3 linked regions of the Microbulbifer sp. A4B17 genome follow. The protein of the gene in region 2 interacts with the protein of the main gene of each other region in a pairwise test. Links are inferred from orthologs where the notes say so. Each region holds a gene or a part of one and is shown on either strand. Other genes may lie near its edges.

Region 1 (2,735 bases), 140 kb from region 2 along the record:
CCGCCGCTTTGAGAAGCGGCAGAGTCTCCTGCAGAATCCTTCCTTTTGTCAGTGCGATTGTAATTTGTGCAGTCATTATGGTTTACGCCAGTCCGTCAATCGGCTTTAAAGATAATTTGGCAGCAACTAGCCCGGAACACGCCGAATATTCGCGCCGAGCTGTCGAAGCTTCTCTTCGATACATTCGTAGCCGCGATCGATATGGTAAATACGGTCCACCATAGTGGTACCTTCCGCCACCATGCCAGCAATAACCAGGCTGGCTGATGCACGCAAGTCAGAAGCCATTACAGGAGCACCCTTGAGTTTTTCAACACCGGTAACAATTGCCGTGTTGCCCTCCAGTGTGATATCCGCTCCCATTCGATTCAGTTCATGCACCTGGATCAGGCGGTTCTCAAAGATTGTCTCGACTACCGTACCCTTTCCTTCCGCCACAGCATTCATTGCTGTGAACTGCGACTGCATGTCAGTGGGGAAGGCAGGGTAAGGCGCTGTGCGAAAGCTCACCGCTTTAGGGCGATTGCCTTTCATATCCAGCTCAATCCAGTCGTCGCCACAACTTAAGTGGGCGCCGGCCTCTTCGAACTTGACCATCACCGCATCGAGGATATCAGCGCGAGTATTGAGCAACCGAACTTTACCTCTCGCCGCAGCAGCTGCAGCCAGGAAAGTGCCGGTTTCAATACGGTCAGGCATAACGGTGAACTTGCAGGGGGTGAGCTTGGGAACACCGTGAACACGCAGGGTGTCAGTGCCAACCCCTTCTATCTGAGCCCCCATCGCGATAAGGAACTCTGCCAAATCGACGATTTCAGGCTCCCGCGCAGCGTTGTGCAGAGTCGTAGTTCCCTCTGCTAGTACCGCTGCCATCAGCAGGTTCTCAGTGCCACCAACCGTCACCTTCTCCATGACGATATTGGCGCCCTTAAGGCGACCATTGGAGCGAGCCCGGATAAAGCCACCATCGATAGTAATCTCCGCACCCATAGCCTCGAGGCCCTTAAGGTGTATATCGACCGGTCGACTGCCGATTGCACAACCTCCGGGGAAGGAAACATTTGCCACCCCATGCCTGGCCAGCAAGGGCCCAAGCACAAGAATCGAGGCCCGCATGGTCTTAACCAGCTCATAGGGAGCAGTCAAGTCATTTACTGAACGGGGGTCTATTTCAACACCCAGCTTTTCATCAATAGTGACATCACACCCCATACACCTGAGCAGGGTAATCATGGTGGTAATATCGTTGAGATGCGGCAAATTATCGATTTGCACAGGCCCGTCAGCCAATAAAGCAGCAGCCAATATTGGCAAGGCTGAGTTCTTCGCGCCGGAGATGCGCAAAGTTCCGGAGATTGGGCTGCCGCCCTCTATTATCAACTTATCCATTCGATCTCTTATCTAGATCGCCAACACCTCAGCGGCAATGGCAGGTTAACGACTGGCTTCTTCTGGAGTCAGAGTCTGCATTTGCACGGCATGCAAGGTGCCATCGGCGATTTTTTCACCAAGAGCGGCATAGACAAGCTGTTGTTTTTTTAAGCGACTCAGACCTTCGAAGGCACTGCTCACCACAGTCACCATCAGATGACTACCTTCGAAAGCCACTTCAACAGTGCTATCGGGAATTTGCCCTTCGATCAGGGACTTGATTTCGTCTGGTTGCATAGGAGGGAATTGCGATTAGTTAAAAACAGCACGCAAGTGTACTTGAATCAATCGGAGTGCGCAGCTGCGCACTCCGAAGTTCGCAGATCAACTCACTTTATTCGCTGCATCGTCTGCCGCCGACCAATTGGAAATCACCTTATCGATATCTCCATAAGTCTGCATTGACTGCGAGAACTGGCTGCGGAAAGTTTTACCCAGGTTAACTCCGTTTAGAATTACATTGATCAACTTCCACTGGCCCGCTCGATTGCGCACCAAGGTATACGAAACTTTTGTGATCCCCTCTTTACTGCGAACTTCCTGCAGCACATTGACGCGATTGCCCTGCGGGGTAGTACCAGGGTTAACCACTTTTACATCAAGGTCGCCAAAATTTGCCACACCGCGGGCAAATGTTGCTACCAGGTCACGGCGGAAAGCATTCGTAAAGCGTGAGCGCTGCTCCGCGGTCGCCTGCTTGGCATAGCGCCCCATAACACCCCGAGCGATAAAGTCGAAATCAACAACTGGGGTCAGCACCCCCTCAACAGCACTGTAATATCTTTGCGGATCTGAATTTGCATACTGAGCGTTGGAGCGAATTACACCCAGCAACTCATCGGAAACCCCTTTAATCATTACATATGGATTTTGGGCTGCATTGGCTGCAGGCACCGCTGCAGACGCAAAAACAACACAAAGCGCAAACCTAATCCACCGCGACAAACCGTTCCGGCCAATCCAAAATGATGCGTTCACAAATTATCTCCAATTAGCAAATCATTCCTTGGACGCATATGGCAGAATTTAGTGCCATAGCAATACCACATATCAACCTTCCCGCAGCCCAACTGAGAGTGTGTCGATCATCCATTGAGTGACATAGCTGACAGCGGAGACGGCAAACTATACCATGGCCGCACCCGGTAATGTGGCGGTGTACGAGTGTGTCATTTGACACTACTGAGAAGAATACTGGCTTTTTCCACCGCCAGCAGCCCGCTAATATAGATTAGCACGACAGCAAAAAGTCGAGTCCTTATCGAGAACTGGGCTCATATGACAAAAATTATCCACGCTGTCAC
Region 2 (2,840 bases):
TTGCCGCCAAAGGTAGATCCATGGGTGCCCGCAGAAAATAATTGCGCGGCCACTCCTCTTGCCAGGCAGGCCCCTATGGGGACGCCGTTGCCCAGCCCTTTGGCTGTGGTCACCACGTCGGGGAGTATGCCAGCGTGTTGGTAGGCAAACATTTTGCCGCTGCGGCCATTGCCGGTTTGCACTTCATCCAGCATCAAGAGCCAATTATTTTGATCGCAGAGTTCCCGCAATTTACTTAGATAGTTTGAGGAGGGGACTCGTACACCACCTTCGCCCTGAACCGGCTCTACCAGAATTGCGACAATGTCATCTCTTTCAGACGCGAGCTTCTCGATAGCTGCGGTATCGTTAAAAGGCACTCGCAGGAAGCCCTCGGGCAGTGGGCCGAAGCCTTCCTGCACTTTTTCATTGCCGGTTGCGGTTAAGGTAGCGAGGGTGCGGCCGTGGAAGGCTCCCTCCATTACCAGTATTTGAGGGGTCCTGAGGTTGCGACTATTACCCAACCGTCGAGCCAATTTAATGGCCGCCTCATTGGCTTCTGCGCCGGAGTTGGAGAAAAATACATTGTCCATACCGGACATCTGTACAAGTTTATCTGCCAGCCGCTCCTGCGCAGGGATATTGTAAAGGTTGGATACGTGCAACAGGGTTCGGGCCTGCTCGTGCAGGGCCAGGGTTACCTTGGGGTGGCAGTGACCGAGGCCGCATACGGCGATTCCAGAGATGGCATCCAGGTATCGTCGCCCCTGATCATCCCATACATAGTTGCCCTCTCCCCGCACCAAGGTGAGGGGTCTTTCGCCGTAGTTCTGCATGAGTGTCGGGGTGGCCACAGGGGCATCTCCTTAGGTATTTATTGCCTGGGTTATCTCTATTCCGCAGAAAATTCTGTTTTTAGGTTTCAATCTGCATTTTATATTGGTTTGAGCAATAGTAACACAGCCTTTATGTCGTGTGCGTTATCCGTATGGCTGAATCCTCAACATTGTGCCAAGGGAGTTAGATTTGGGGTTTTTGCCATCATCAACAGTAGGGTGTACTTATTGAGCGCCTCGCTGGGGTACAATGGCTGCCCCTGTGCGGCGTCAGTAACGGCGCGGTGCATACACATTTACTTTTTGCTTCGACCACCTGAGGTTTTTCACGCTTATGGATACACTGGAGAACATCAAGCAGCAGATCGCTGATAACACCATTCTGCTCTATATGAAAGGTAGCCCCAATGCCCCCCAGTGCGGCTTTTCCATGCGGGCCTCCCAGGCGATGATGGCTTGCGGCAAGCGCTTTGCCTACGTTGATATCCTGGCTAATCCAGATATCCGTGCCGAGCTGCCCAAATATGCAAACTGGCCGACGTTCCCCCAGCTGTGGGTTAAGGGCGAGTTGATCGGTGGCTGTGACATCATTATGGAAATGTATGAGAACGGCGAGCTGAAAACCCTGATCGATGAGGCATCAGCAGAGAGCGAAGACGAGGGTTAGCTTTCGCTGTAGTTCTAATGTTGCTGTCTGGCGAAAGCGGCAGCGCATTGTAAGAACAAAAAAAACCGCAGCGGAAACTGCGGTTTTTTTATTCCTGTGAGAAAGCTTAAACTACTTGCCAGAGTGGCCGGCTGCAGTTTCCATTTGAGTTTGCAGGTAGTTTTGAATGCCAACTTTGTCGATCAGTTCCAGCTGGGTCTCCAGCCAATCTACATGCTCTTCCTCAGACTCGAGGATTTTCTCCAGCAATTCACGGCTGCCGTAATCCCGCACAGATTCACAGTAGGCGATGGCCTCACGCAAGTCGGGAATGGCTTTTGATTCAATTTTCAGGTCGCACTTGAGCATCTCTTCGGTATTTTCACCGATCAGGAGTTTGCCCAGGTGCTGCAGGTTTGGAATACCTTCGAGGAAAAGAATGCGCTCGATCAGCCAATCGGCGTGCTTCATTTCATCGATGGATTCGTGATATTCCTGTTTGCCCAGCTCTTTTAAACCCCAGTTGTCGTACATGCGGGCATGCAGGAAATACTGGTTAATAGCTACCAGTTCATTACCCAGTACTTTATTTAAATGCTCAATTACCTTGGGGTCGCCTTTCATAGCCTGTGCTCCTGAAGCCCTGCCAACTCAATAAGGTTTGCAGAGGGTTCCTATTTGTTAGTCGCTAGAGATTAGTTGATATTTTTAGCTACTAAAGATTATTAGTCACTAAAGTCTGCGGCTGCCTGATTTACCTAATTTTATTTTAGGGTTTCAGCTGCAATCGGGGCTGAGTTTGCGTTGCGATTTGCGGCAAGTCAAGAAATAATTTTTCTTGCAGAATGCAGGAAAAACAAGGGTTTTAACGCAAATTTAGCCGAAAATGGCAACGAAAATAATTCTCATTTAGGTTGCGTGAACAATACAATAATAAGTCATTTATTTCGAATATTAACCGCCTTTTATTGATGGGTTACGTATTTTAGTTGAGGCTAATATTTTCATGCTCGATATTAATAATGCTTCTTATTTATATGTACAGGTGAAACGCAAGTAACTATAAGCTGAGCCAAAAATTTTTTTTAGCTCGGATGGCGCTTGAATAATTAATTTCATCTCTAAATTAAATGACCCCATCTTTTGAATTTTTGCCATCTAACCGACTCATTGAATGGCTACCTCGGATATAAAAGTGTTTGGGTTGATCTTTTGTTAACGGACTCATGTCCTGAATTAAGGTTGATCACTGTCGAATTTCACGTGGATTACGAAGAGATCAACAAAGGCGTGTCTGAATAAATCCGTAATACTCTTGGGCTCCTGAAGGTAGCGGATATTAGGTGCGGCTTGCTGTGAGTGTCCTATCTGTAAGGCCC
Region 3 (3,042 bases), 2.0 Mb from region 2 along the record:
ATGGTGCCCGCCCCCATATCATCTGGACCGCGCTCTACACGTGGAACATGGGGAGAGCCTTCATTTATTAATGGCATCTCCAGTTGGTGGCAATTAAGGCAGCGAGGGTGGAGGAGGACCTCTACGATAGTTTCCCAGTCCTGATGTCCCGGTGCGTCGTTGGCTGCCTCTTGCTGAGAGGCTTCTTGACGCTGATCGCATCCGCTTAACAGGAGGTAGACTAAGGCGCCTAAGGCCAATAGTGAGCGTAAAGGAACTATGCCTGGCCGTATTTTCATTCGGCTTGCCTTTAAATTGGGTTTCACCCTCAAAACATAATTGGGCTTGAGGTCTAGTGACAGTCTCAAGATTGATTAGGGCGTCAAAAGATAGACTTGGCGGGTCCAGTTCTGTTGACTGGTGACTGATTGTTCATATACGGGAATTTAGGCGCCGAAGTACGTGGTATGATAGGCGCCTTGTACTTATTTAATTCTGGTTTAGCAGGGCGCAATTGTTAGCGTCTAGGAGAGAGTATGTCCTGGTTAGGGGCGGGGTTAGGTGCTGGCTTTGGCTTTATGATTGGTGGTCCAATCGGTGCGGCATTAGGGGCCTGGATTGGCAGCTCATTTGGTTCCAGTTTGCAGCAGCGACTGGGAAAAGCTGCTTCGGCCCTGAGCAGGGATGGAGCTCAAACTATCTTTATCGTCACTCTGTTTTCGATGCTGGCGAAAATGGCTAAAGCTGATGGCTTGGTTTCTAAAGCGGAAGTGGAATTTATAGAAGGATTTATTCGAAATAACCTCCGTTTGGGAGCTGAAGAACGCAAGCATGCGATCCGAATATTTGAAAATGCCAAGACTGACAAGTACAGCATTTATGATTACGCAAAACAGTACCGCCAGTTGGTTCGCGATGAGTCAATGCGGGAGATGGTGTACCGCTTGTTATTTGCTGTTGCTTATGCCGATGGTGAATTACATAGCGCGGAAGAGGAAATATTAAGACGTATCACTATCGATCTAGGGCTGCATGAATCCCTGTTTGCCGCAATGCAAAATGAGTTTGCCCATGGAGGCAGGAGTACAGCTGTAGCTCTTGAACAGCATTACGCGGTGTTGGGATGCACTCCAGAGACCAGTGATAAGGACCTTAAATTGGCATATCGAAGAAAGGCTGCAGAATATCACCCTGATAAAATCGCTTCAAAAGGCTTGCCTGAAGAATTTATGCGCCATGCCGATGACCAGATGAAAAGTATTACTGTCGCATATGAAGCGATAGTTGAGGCGCGAAAGCAGAGGGCGAAGGTTGTCAGTTAGGTTTTCGTAATTTGCCTTTAATATAAGGAGTTAATAGATGAGTCTTGTCGAGACAATAAAAGAAAAGTTGACAGTAGAATTTTCCCCTCAGCATATTGAAGTGCAATGTGAAAGTCATATGCACAATGTGCCTGCAGGCGCTGAAATGCACTTTCGGGTCGTGTTAGTGAGTGAGGCTTTCAATTCGGCAAGAAAAGTTCAGCGTCACCAAAAAGTCTATGCGGCTTTGTCCGAGGAAATGGCCGGTCCCATACATGCTCTCGCGCTTCACACATACAGCCCTGAAGAGTGGGAAGGGCAGGCTCCTCAGAGCCCTGAGTGTCAGGGAGGCGGAAAAAAGTAGTACTAAGCGCTTTATTTAGTGCGGTTCGGGTGGGCCCCAGCCTAGGGGTCTACGGTGATTTTCCTGCAAGCTATCTACCCAGAATTTTTCTGGTTTCTTTTTGTGCCATCTAAAGCTTAACGAGTCCCCTGATAGTTGTAATTCCGACACTTCACTGGCGCTTCTCTTGGTTTATATTTTTAGATCTCTTCAGTCCACACTTGCACTAGCGATCACTAGAATTCCTAAAGGCGCCTATCCATTTTAAAAATCACACTTTTAATGGAAAAATTAAATGCCAAGAAATGGTTTAAGTGCCAAAAAACAATAAATACTTTTTTATACGCCAACATTTGATTGTTTTATCTACAGCTGTTACTTCGTGCGACTAGACTGACCATTGATTGGGCTGATTGCTGTTTGATCTGCTGAATATCAATGGAGTTACCACAAATGAAGATGACGCGTATTCTGATCCCCGTTATGACGCCCCTCGCCTTAGCAATCTCTAGTGTCGCTTCGGCAGGACCGGCTGGCTATGCCCCTCCCCCACCAAAAACCCAGGAGTTCAAGGTTCGAATTGGTGCGGCCTACATCTCACCCAATTCGGATAATGTCACGTTTGCTGACAGGTTCCTCTTGGGGGATGATGATTTTATTGATGATTGGGGTGCATTCCGCTCCAACGTCGATCCCAGTGATGAGTGGGGCTGGTTTATCAATGTAGAGTGGCGGGCCACTGACCACATGAGTGTATCCCTGAGTTACACCCAGGGTGACCGTCACACAGGAGGAGACCGCAGACCCTGGTTGTATCGTTTTAATCGAGATTTTGAAGATAATTTTCGCCACGGTGACTTTCTCAGATGGAAGCCTCAAATTACGGCCGCCTATCTGAATTATTACCCTCTCGATCCCAGCTGTATGGTTCAGCCTTATATGGGAGTTGGTATTAACTACACCGACTTTACCGATGAGCGCCTGAGAAATTGGGGTTGGTGGCGTGAGGTTGATGACATTGACATCTTCCGCCCCTGGGACCGTGGACGCGCAAATTTGAGCGACAACTGGGGTTACACATGGCAAATCGGGGTTGACTTTAACTTCGGTCACGATAGTAGCTGGCTGATTAACCTTGCAGCTATTTACTATGATGTTGATACCGATATTGAGGTTGATGCTTCCTGGTTTGATGTTGATAACGATAATTTCTTTTATCGTCACAGATTCGGTGGTGATTATGAATTTGACCCCTGGTCATTCAACATCGGTGTAGGCTACAAGTTTGATTTCCACTGGTAATCAAGATGTAGTGAAGTAAAGGGCGCTTCGGCGTCCTTTTTTAATTATGTAGCCCCTGAATAAGGCTGTAATATTTCTGCGAAGCTGCGTTTTGGTTATCTGTCTTGTATAAGCCAG

The links. The genes of interacting proteins can lie anywhere in the genome.
Region 1: the proteins of grxD (region 2) and BTJ40_RS17080 interact in binary tests that used the Escherichia coli proteins (3 or more experiments, as listed by UniProt). The link is inferred for Microbulbifer sp. A4B17 from one-to-one orthologs.
Region 3: the proteins of grxD (region 2) and BTJ40_RS07700 interact in binary tests that used the Escherichia coli proteins (3 or more experiments, as listed by UniProt). The link is inferred for Microbulbifer sp. A4B17 from one-to-one orthologs.

The regions. Positions count from the first base shown.
Region 1 is NZ_CP029064.1:3,881,942-3,884,676, forward strand. What follows is about bases 52-2,734. They hold BTJ40_RS17080 (BolA family protein), read right to left. Parts: upstream 1,669-2,734; coding sequence 1,435-1,668; downstream 52-1,434. Other genes in these bases: hisG (ATP phosphoribosyltransferase), read right to left, coding at 52-76; murA (UDP-N-acetylglucosamine 1-carboxyvinyltransferase), read right to left, coding at 127-1,389; BTJ40_RS17085 (phospholipid-binding protein MlaC), read right to left, coding at 1,756-2,409. Also shown: more of hisG, read right to left, coding at 1-51. UniProt on the Escherichia coli protein: Involved in cell resistance against acid stress.
Region 2 is NZ_CP029064.1:3,744,778-3,747,617, reverse strand. What follows is about bases 28-2,815. They hold grxD (Grx4 family monothiol glutaredoxin), read left to right. Parts: upstream 28-1,149; coding sequence 1,150-1,482; downstream 1,483-2,815. Other genes in these bases: bfr (bacterioferritin), read right to left, coding at 1,594-2,085; BTJ40_RS16520 (aspartate aminotransferase family protein), read right to left, coding at 28-833. In the rest of the region: more of BTJ40_RS16520, read right to left, coding at 1-27. UniProt on the Escherichia coli protein: Monothiol glutaredoxin involved in the biogenesis of iron-sulfur clusters.
Region 3 is NZ_CP029064.1:1,717,808-1,720,849, forward strand. Bases 2-2,991 are described here. They hold BTJ40_RS07700 (BolA family transcriptional regulator), read left to right. Parts: upstream 2-1,338; coding sequence 1,339-1,644; downstream 1,645-2,991. Other genes in these bases: BTJ40_RS07690 (hypothetical protein), read right to left, coding at 2-278; djlA (co-chaperone DjlA), read left to right, coding at 516-1,301; BTJ40_RS07705 (OmpW family protein), read left to right, coding at 2,077-2,925. Also shown: more of BTJ40_RS07690, read right to left, coding at 1-1. UniProt on the Escherichia coli protein: Transcriptional regulator that plays an important role in general stress response. Has many effects on cell morphology, cell growth and cell division. Acts by regulating the transcription of many genes, including dacA (PBP-5), dacC (PBP-6), ampC and mreB.